One region of the Thioalkalivibrio sp. ALE30 genome, then DNA from elsewhere that is predicted to be linked to it. Evidence: predicted binding sites of a transcription regulator. Region 1 holds the regulator's gene; each other region holds the start of a gene.
The links. The regulator sigma-54, encoded in region 1, starts transcription at its own class of promoters, with help from an activator protein. The targets are predictions, from matches to a motif close to TGGCANGNTNCNTGCTT.

Region 1 (3,270 bases):
GCCGGTGACCCGCAATTCATCTGCCTGGACGAGCCCTTTGCCGGGGTGGACCCGATCTCGGTGGGCGATATCCAGGATGTAATTCGCCACCTTGCAGCGCGCGGCATCGGGGTTCTGATCTCCGATCACAACGTGCGCGAAACCCTCGGGATCTGCCACAGGGCCTATATTCTGAGCGAGGGGCGCCTGCTGGCCGCCGGGACACCCGACGAGCTACTGGCCGATCCCCAGGTGCGCCGGGTCTATCTCGGCGAGAATTTCCGCCTGTGATGCCGGCACGCGCACAACCCGCGCCGGTGCACAAACCAGAGGCACGATTTAAGATCGCTCTTATGGTCACCCGCGACCCGCATAGCCAATGCTGAAACCCGGCCTGAATCTTCAGCTGGGTCAGACGCTCACCATGACCCCGCAACTGCAGCAGGCCATTCGCCTGTTGCAGCTGTCCACGCTCGAACTACAGGTGGAGATCCAGCAGGCGCTGGAGAGCAACCCCATGCTCGAACAGGTGGAGGACGAGGACGACATGGGCGGGGCCGAGCGCCTGGACGCGGAGGGCGAGGTGGTGGAAGGCGACCGCATGGAGGCCACCACCACCAGCGATGACGTGATTCCCGAGGAGCTCACCACCGACAGCCGCTGGGACGACATCTACGAACCGCCGCCCGCCCCCAAGGGCGTGGATGACCGCGACCCGCTGGAAAACACCAGCGACGACGACGGCGAGGGCCTGCAGGACCACCTGCTGTGGCAGCTGCACCTGAGCCACCTGACTCCGCGCGACCAGCGCATCGGCGCAGCCCTGATCGACGCGATCAGCCCCGACGGGTATCTCGAAGGCGACCTCGAGACGCTGGCCGAGACCATCAGCCGCGGCGAGGAAGAACCCGTCGGCGTGGACGAGGTCGAGGCAGTCCTGCACTGGATCCAGCAGTGCGACCCGCTGGGCGTGGGCGCGCGCGATCTGCGCGAATGCCTGGAGATCCAGCTGCGCGAACTGGCCCCGGACGCCCCCGCCCGCGAGGCCGCCCGGGCGATCCTGGAACACGGCATGGACAGCCTGGGCAAGCGCGATTACAAAGCCCTGCAACGCCAGTCGGGTGTGCGCGACCCGGACGAACTGGCGCGTGCCCTGGACTTGATCCGCACCCTGAACCCGCGGCCGGGCGCGCAGATCAGTGCCGCCACCTCCGAATACGTGGTGCCCGATGTCTACGTGCGCCACACCCCGGAGGGCTGGCGCGTGGAGCTGAACCCGGAGATCGCGCCACGCATCCGTATCAACGACCTCTACGCCGGCATGGTGCGCCAGGTATCGGATGCCCGCGACAGTGCCTTCATGCGCGACCAGCTGCAGGAGGCGCGCTGGTTCCTGAAGAGCCTGCACAGCCGCAACGACACCCTGCTGCGCGTCGCCGAGGCGATTGTCCATCGCCAGCAAGGCTTCCTGGAACATGGCGAGGTCGCGATGCAGCCACTGATCCTGCGCGATATCGCCGAGATCCTGGAGATGCACGAATCGACCATCTCCCGGGTGACCACCCAGAAATACATGCACACCCCGCGCGGAGTCTTCGAGTTCAAGTATTTCTTCTCCAGCCACGTCGGCACCAACGACGGTGGCGAGTGTTCCGCCACCGCCATCCGTGCCATGATTCGCGAATTGATCGACGACGAACCCGCGAACAAGCCGCTCAGCGATGCCCGGCTCGCCCAGATCCTGGCGGACCGGGGCATCAATGTGGCGCGTCGCACCGTGGCCAAGTACCGCGAGGCGATGCACATCCCTTCATCCAGCGAACGCCGGCAGATGGCCTCCATGCCCACCGGCCACAAGTAACCAAGGAGTCCCGACCATGCAGATCAACCTGACCGGCCACCATGTGGACCTCACCGACGCCCTGCGCGACTACGTCAACGAGAAGTTCGCGAAGCTGGAGCGCCACTTCGACAAGGTCATCGACGTGCACGTCGTGCTGACCCACGAGAAGACCCAGAACCAGTTCAACAAGGCCGAGGCGAATCTCCAGGTCAGCGGCAATCACATCCACGCCGAGGCCTCCCACGAGGACATGTACGCCGCCATCGACGCGCTGATCGACAAGGTCGACCGCCAGCTGATCAAGCACAAGGAAAAGGTCAAGGATCATCACCGGGCCGAGGGCGCCCAGCGCAACCGCGAGCAGGCCTCCTGACCCATGTCCATTGCCGAGCTGATCACCGCCGAGCGCATCCGCCTGGAGCCGGAATGCTCCAGTCAGAAGCGGGCCCTGGAGGCCCTGTCGGAACTCCTCGCCGGCGGCGGTGATGCCGGCGGACCGGGCAGCACCGCGATCTTCGAGGCCCTGTCCGCGCGCGAAAAGCTGGGCTCCACCGGCCTGGGCCATGGGGTTGCGATCCCCCATGGCCGCCTGGCCGATCTCGAGGCTCCGCGCGTGGCCGTCCTGCGCCTGGAGAGCGGCGTCGACTTCGACGCCATGGACCACGAGCCGGTCGATATCCTGATCGCCCTGCTGGTCCCGGAGGCCGCCACCAGCGATCACCTCGACCTGCTGGCCCAGCTGGCGCGCGGGCTTTCGCAACCGGACACCATTGCCGCCCTGCGCCGGGCCAGCGATGCCGCCAGCCTGGAACAGGAACTCGTCCGCCGCTTCCGCGAGGGCTGATCCCGTGCGCCCCGCACCCTGCCACGCCACCGGTCCCCGCCGGCCCTGCTCATGAACGAGGCACTGGGCGAAGGCGGGATTGCCCGCGACATCAACGTGGAGAGCCTGATCCAGGCCATGGGCAACCGCCTGGATCTGCGCTTCGTGCATGGCGAGCACGCCGCCCACGACCGCAAGCTCGTCGGCGAGGACGGGGATGACCTGCCACTGGCCGGCCACCTCAACCTGATCCGCCCCAACCGCATCCAGGTCATCGGGGACTTCGAGGCCCGCTACATCGCCGGCCTCAGCGACGACCAGCGCAACGACCTGATCCTGGAGATGGCCCGCACCGGCACCACCGCGGTGATCTTCGCCGAGGACACCTGCCCGTTCTCGGAGATGCCCCATGCCCCGCAGGAGGCGCTGCCGCTGATCCTGTGTTCCAGCACCAGCAGCCACGAGATCATCGCGCTGCTGCGCTACTTCCTGCAGCAGCGTCTGGCGCACTTCGAGGTGCGCCATGGCGTGTTCATGGAGATCCTCGGCATCGGCGTCCTGATCAGCGGGGCCTCCAGCGTCGGCAAGAGCGAGGTGGCGCTGGAGCTGATCTCGCGCGGGCACC
Region 2 (3,270 bases), on a different contig from region 1:
CGAGCCGGACGCTGACCAGGGTGAGCTTGTGGTCCAGGTCCTTGAGAATGCCGGCGATCCGGTCCGGCTTGTCGACCGTGTAGTCGGTTTCGTCCATGCGTCCGTGACGTTAGCTGGGTGTGAGGACGCAAGGTACTGGTCGAGCATCCGAAATGCCAGCATCGGTGCGAATAAGCTGCATCAGGCTTGTGTGATACGGCGTCCGCCACGGGTGTTGGGGCGGGTGCGCCCGTAGGGGTCGTAGGTCGCCGCCGGGCCGGCCTCTTCGCCGCGCAGGATCTGCATGGAGAGCTCCACGCGCTGGCGATCGCGATCGATCAGGCGTGCGTTGCCCTGGTTGAGGGTGTTGCAGCGCTCGATGGACTGGCGCAGGGCCTGCCAGTGATCGTTGAGGACGGCACCGTCGTCCATGCGCGAGAGCAGGCGGGCCATGCCCTCGGGTGTGAATGACTCGCTCGCGGCCTCGGCGATAGCGCGCTGCTGGCGGGTCTCGGTCTCGAGTTCCTGCAGCAGCCCCTGCTTGGTCGCCACGACCTCCTGCAGGGTCTCCGGGGTGCGCGCCTCGACCGCGCGGGTCTCCTGGATCAGGGCCTCTTCCAGTTGGTGGGCCAGCCGGATCGAGGTTTCCAGGGAGCGCAGCAGGCGATGGCGCGTGTCGGTGTTCATCGGTGAGGTCCGTGATTAGCGCAGCAGGCGCTCGAGGTCGATCATGCGGTCGGCCAGCTGTTCGTTGTCCACCGGGTAGTTGCCGCTGGCGATCGCCTCGCGCAGCTCGGCCACACGCGCCGCGTCGAACGGGGCGTTCTCGCCGGCGCTGGCGGCCGAACTCATCGCCTGGGCGGCGCCGGTCAGGGTAAGCGAATCGTTACCGGTGGTCGCGGCGCTATCCGACCCTTGCGCCCGGTTGGGCGCGCCGCTGGAGTCCTCGCGGCCCTTGACCGTGGAGCTCTGGCCGTCGGGGCGCAGACTGTTCGTATTGAGGCCCTTGATATCCATTGTGCCGTCCTGTCGTTGTAACTGTGCTGCAAGTGTTTACGGCCGCGTGTGCTGAAACTGTAGCCCTGTGGCGGTGGTTTTTGTAACACCGATCACAGAGTCGGCATCAAAGTGTCACCCGGACGTGCCCGGAGGGCTGGATTTCGCCCTCGACCACGCGCCCGGACGAGGTGTTCTTGACCCGGATGCGGTCCCCGAGGCTGCCGTTTTCCAGGGCCTCGCCCTGCATGCGGATGGCGATCGAGCCGTTTTCGGCAAGGATCGTGACCCGCTGGCCGCGGCTGACGATCTCGCGCTGGGTGACGTGCTGTGTGCCGATGATCTGGCCCGGACGAATGCTGCGCCGGGTCTGCTGACCGATGAGGGCCGACTTGTCTTCATGATAACTGCCCGCGTGGCGTGACGTCTCGATGCGCTGGAAGCGCAGATCGCCGCTGGTCAGCGTGTGCTGGCGAGGGAGGTTGCGACTGGCCACCAGCACCTGAGCGTAACGTTCCACCGTGGCCGGGACATACAGCTGCCAGGTGACCGGGCCCGCACACTGAAGGTGGATCGCGGTATTGCCGTCGCGGCGGCCGCCGGGCGGGAAACGGGCGTTGAGTCCGTCATGGCAGTAGGCCAGCCGGAGCCGGTTGTCGAGCTGGCCGATCTCGATATTGATGTTGTCGCTATGTTCGGCGTCCAGCTCCTGCAACAGAAACTGTTCCGCGGCCGCGCGGATCTCCGCAACGGGGTGGATCTCGGCGTGGGCCGGCACGGAGAGCGCGAACCACGCCACGAGAGCCATGAGCCCCATGGGGATGCAGCGTGATGTACAGGTTGTATGTGGATGCATATGCCGGTCCTCGCCGCCCGAGGGAATACCCCGGGTCTGCCGCGTCCGTTCGCGGACCCGAAGCTATGCAGGTTTGATGCCAGTTGTCCGGGCGGTGCCCGACTCAAGGCCCGGCGTTCAATGCCGTTATCCCTGGGAAGCGGCGCCAGAAGGCGCATACAGGCGATTGCAAATGACAGCCCGGGGGTGCGCGGTGCACACTGACCTCCCGGGAGCGGCTCGCGGCAGATGGGCGCGGGACAAGGAGAGCAGCACCATGAGTCAATTCATTGACGATGTGAACCAGCGAACGCAGCTGGTGGGTCAGAACCGGATGGAACTGCTGCTGTTCCACCTGGGTGGATCACAGACCTTCGGAATCAACGTGTTCAAGGTGCGCGAGGTGATCCCGTCGCCGCCGCTGCGCCAGATCCCGGGGTCGATGAGTGTGGTGCGCGGTGTGGCTACGCTGCGGGGCGGCACGGTGCCGATTATCGATCTGGCGCGCGCCATGGGCCTGCGCAGCGCGGCCGGTGCCAGCGACAGCGGCGACCAGAAGGTGGTGGTCACCGAGTTCAACCGTTCGGTGCAGGGCTTCTGGGTGTCGGCCGTGGACCGGATCGTGAATGTGAACTGGCAGGATGTGAAGTCCCCTCCGCGTGGTACGGGGCGCGAGTCCTTCCTGGTCGCGGTCACCGAGATCGACAACAAGCTGGTCGAGATCATCGACGTGGAACGGGTGCTTTCGATCGTCAATCCTCTGCCGACCGAGGTCTCCGAGTCCATCCGAGCGGACGCCACGCCAGCGGGGGGGCGCAAGGTCGTGATCGTTGACGACTCGGTCGTGGCGCGCAAGCAGATCGAGGGGGCGATTCGCGGTCTCGGGTTCGAATACGAGGTTTTCAAGGATGGTCAGGAGGCGCTCGACTTCCTGGAGCAGAAGGCCGGGGAGGGCCCGGTTCGCGACCAGATCGAGCTGGTGATCTCGGACATCGAGATGCCACGCATGGACGGCTATACGCTGACGGCGCGGATCCGGGACAATCCCGCCCTGAAAGATCTGAAGGTGCTGCTGCATTCCTCGTTGAGCGGCGAGTTCAATACCGACATGGTCAAGCGCGCCGGGGCCGATGCGTTTCTCTCGAAATTCAACCCCGACGAACTGGCCAACGCGGTGCTCGACCAGACCGGGCGCGAGGATCAACAGGTCGAATGACCGCCGGGGGGAACGGGGTTGCCGCCCGGCAAGGCCGGGGCGGCGTCACATGGCCGACAAGGGCCCAGTGTCGTGTCCCGCCTGCGACACCGTATACTGAAACCCGCTACCGGGGATTCCCCCTGCGTTTCGTGGCGCGGGCGCCGCTGTCAAGGACTCGTCATCAGGATGCTAATCACCATGGACTGTGCTCGGGGATGAACCGGTGATCGATTCCCGCGATTACGAGGAGTTTTCCCGCTTC
Region 3 (3,270 bases), on a different contig from region 1:
CGGCCAGGGCCTGGCGTGCCGCATGCAGCTCGTCCTCCACCGACTGCAGCCGGGCCGCCTGGCGCTGCACCAGGTCCATCACCGAGTGTCCGACGATCGGTACGTTGAGTGCGGCATCGCCCTCCTCCTGCGCGGGCTCCAGGCCCTCCGGCGCGCCGAAGAACACCGCATACGGGACGCTGTCGCGCAGTTCCGACTCGGCGAGTTGCGCGACCCGGTCACGCACCGCGCCGAGGTCCGCGCGATCCGCCGTGATGCGTGCCGAGCAGCACTCGTTCAGGTGCATCTCCAGCAGATCCTCGATCTCCTTCATCGCGTCGATGCGCGCGGTGGTACAGGCAAACCATTCCTCGGCCCGGGCGGGGTCGTGGTGCCCGGAGACCTCGGTACAGGCCCGGCGGCGCAGACGCTCGATGTCGGCGGCGAAGGCCGCCGTCTGCAGCTCGCGCCAGGCGGCACAGGCCGCCGGTGCCGCGAACTCGGAGAAGATGCGGAACGCCCGTTCCTGGGCATCGATCCGATGGACCAGCGCCTGGCGCAGTTCGGGCTCGAAGTTCGCGGCGCCAAACCCGGCGGCCCCGATCGCGCGCTCCTGCCCTGCCAGTTCCTTGCCCTGCATGAAGTTCAGCAGGGCCACCAGGACCCGCGAGACCTCGGGATCGGTCGCCGAATCCGCAGCCTCGAACACCAGAGCCATCAGGGCGCGAATCAGCTCGCTGAAGCCGCGGGTCGAGTCCATCGGGCTCAGGGTCAGCTCCAGGACCTCCTCGCGCAGGCTGCCCAGGCCGGACAGGCCGTGCAGCGCCAGCGCCATGCGCCCCAGCAGCCGACTGCGGCCATGGGCGCAGGCGTCCGGGGCCAGCCAGCCATCCAGGTGCTCGCGGAACGCGGCCGCGGCGGCGTCCGATTCGGCCCGGTACTGCTCCAGTTCGCGGGTATAGCGCTGGCCGCCGGACCCGATCCAGAGGCTGGAGGCCCCGCGCTCGCGCTGCAGGGCATGCACCAGCGCGCGGATGCGCCCGACCAGCTGCACCGCCTCCAGCAGGCGCTCCAGGCTCACCACCTCGCACTTGCGCGAGGCGACCAGGAAATCGCCAATGGACTCTTCGAGGGAAAAATTCGGGGATGTGTTCTGGGTCATGCTCGTCGTCCGTGAATCACTCCCGGAACAAACAAGCATGCGATGTGCCAGTTCGATCGACTGGCAGCGGGGGTACAAACAAAAACGGGTGGGGCATCACGCCCCGCCCGCGGAACGGCCCGGCCGATCAGAAGCTCATGGAGCGGTCGAACTCGGCGACGGCCTGGACGTAGTGGCCCATGCCGGCCATCTCGGCGTTCGGCAGGAAGTTGTGCTCGCCGACGTCGCGGCCCTTGGCGCAGGCCTCGCAGGCCCAGAACGGGACGCCTTCACTGACCAGGGAATCGACGATGTCCTTCATCGCCGGCATGTTGTGGCCGACGATCTTGTCGTAGACATTGCGGTTGGCGATGTTCACGGCCTCGCCCTGCAGCCAGACGGTCACGTCGTGGCCCTGCTGCTTGGCGACGTTCGCGGCGATCATGCCAAGCGTGGCGCGGGTCGGGTCGTCGGTACCGGCGGTGACGGCAACAATAAAGCGCATGGGAGTCTCCCGGGGTTGAAAAGGTGCGAAAACGGTAGCGGCCGGTGATCGCGGCGTCGATTTCCCACAAGCGGCGGGGAAACACTCGGGTCAGGGGGTGCCGCGGGCCGTGACGCTGTTGCGGTAGAGCTTGAAGGCCATCAACAGCCACGGTGTGGCGTGGAGGACCAGGTCAAGAATGTCCGGTAGCCGCGTCAGCTCACCGGCGAACAGCCAGCGCAGTTTCTCCGCAACATGCGGCTCGGGGGTCCAGGGGGCCAGGCCGACGGTCGCAACCAGCAGGGCAAACAGCCAAAGGGGGGCCCGATCGACCCAGTAAAGGAAGCGTTTCATCGCGCGCATGCTACCCAAGCCTCGTCAGCGCCGCAGCCCGGAGCCGCGATCGTCCTTGCCCGCGCGGACCGGGATGACTAGAATCCGGCCAGCTTCAGGGGAGTAGCGACCCGGGTGGCCTGGCCTCACCGGGATCTGCATCAACAGATTCGATCCTCCGCTCGGAGGACCGTGGTGCAGACAGCCCCGCCGCCGATGCGGCACCGGGCCCCGCGAGACCTGTGGCATGGCGCCCCGATCCGTGGCCGGGTGGGTGGTGCGATGTCACGTGTCTTGCCCACCCACCCGGCCCGGAAGACCGTCATGGAAGCCCTGCTCGTCTCTACCGTCATCGTCGCCATCGCCGAGATGGGCGACAAGACCCAGCTCCTCGCCCTGCTCCTGATCTGCCGCTACCAGCAGACCTGGCCCATCATCTGGGGCATCGTGGTGGCCACGCTGGCCAATCACTTCCTGGCCGCGCTGGTGGGCGTGTGGATCGGCGCCAGCATCCCGGAGGACTGGCTGCGCTGGGGTCTGGGGATCGGGTTCATCGTGATGGCCGCCTGGGTACTGGTCCCGGATGGCGAGGACGAGCTGCCGGCCGCGTCGAAACACGGCGTGTTCTGGACCACCACGGTGCTGTTCTTCCTGGTCGAGATGGGCGACAAGACCCAGGTCGCCACCGGCGCGCTGGCCGCGACCTTCGACAGCCTGATCCTGGTCGTGATCGGCTCGACCATCGGCATGGTGCTCGCGAATGCCCCGGTGGTGTGGCTGGGCCAGCGCTTCGCCTGCCACCTGCCCCTGCGGCTGTTACGCGCGCTCGCCGCCCTGCTGTTCCTCGCCCTGGGCATCGGGGTCCTGCTCGCCTGGGTCTGAGGAAGATACTGAAGTCAACGGCGCCTCGGTGTGCAGTGTCTTCTGGCCCAGCCAGATGCGGCGCACCAGGCGGGGCAGCAACAGCAACAGCGCCAGCACCGCGAGCAGGGCCAGCCCCAGCTGGACCCCGCTGTCGGCGCCACTGGCCATCTCCCGGGTGGCGTGCCCCAGCCAGGCATAGGCGAACAGGCTGGGGATCAGGGCCAGCATGGTGGTCAGCGCGAAGACCGGCAGCGGCAGACGCACCAGCCCCAGGGCGTAATTGGTTGGGGCGAACGGAAACACCGGCACCAGGCGGGTCAGGGCCACGACCCGCCAGCCCTCGGCCTCCACATCGGCGCGCAGCCGCGTGCTACGCGGGCCCATGCGCGGGGCCAGCCAGGGCTGCAGCCAGGTACGCGCCAGCAGGAAGGCAATGACCGCCGCCAGGGTCGCTGCCAGCAGGCTGAGG

Region 2: the regulator sigma-54 is predicted to act here: its motif matches at 1,897-1,913, upstream of flgA (flagellar basal body P-ring formation chaperone FlgA).
Region 3: the regulator sigma-54 is predicted to act here: its motif matches at 1,175-1,191, upstream of D107_RS0108335 (nitrate regulatory protein).

Annotation. Positions count from the first base shown of each region.
Region 1 covers NZ_KB898174.1:48,016-51,285, forward strand. Annotated here, with positions in the region: gene lptB (LPS export ABC transporter ATP-binding protein) at 1-270, shown strand, start outside; gene D107_RS0110520 (RNA polymerase factor sigma-54) at 359-1,840, shown strand; gene hpf (ribosome hibernation-promoting factor, HPF/YfiA family) at 1,857-2,195, shown strand; gene D107_RS0110530 (PTS sugar transporter subunit IIA) at 2,199-2,666, shown strand; gene hprK (HPr(Ser) kinase/phosphatase) at 2,718-3,270, shown strand, end outside.
Region 2 covers NZ_KB898168.1:652,536-655,805, reverse strand. Annotated here, with positions in the region: gene D107_RS0102995 (flagellar brake protein) at 1-97, opposite strand, end outside; gene D107_RS0102990 (flagella synthesis protein FlgN) at 181-666, opposite strand; gene flgM (flagellar biosynthesis anti-sigma factor FlgM) at 682-996, opposite strand; gene flgA (flagellar basal body P-ring formation chaperone FlgA) at 1,103-1,792, opposite strand; gene D107_RS0102975 (chemotaxis protein CheV) at 2,088-3,026, shown strand; gene D107_RS0102970 (protein-glutamate O-methyltransferase CheR) at 3,232-3,270, shown strand, end outside.
Region 3 covers NZ_KB898172.1:110,635-113,904, forward strand. Annotated here, with positions in the region: gene D107_RS0108335 (nitrate regulatory protein) at 1-1,141, opposite strand, end outside; gene D107_RS0108340 (DsrE family protein) at 1,269-1,625, opposite strand; gene D107_RS0108345 (hypothetical protein) at 1,716-1,958, opposite strand; gene D107_RS0108350 (TMEM165/GDT1 family protein) at 2,262-2,819, shown strand; gene D107_RS0108355 (TVP38/TMEM64 family protein) at 2,754-3,270, opposite strand, start outside.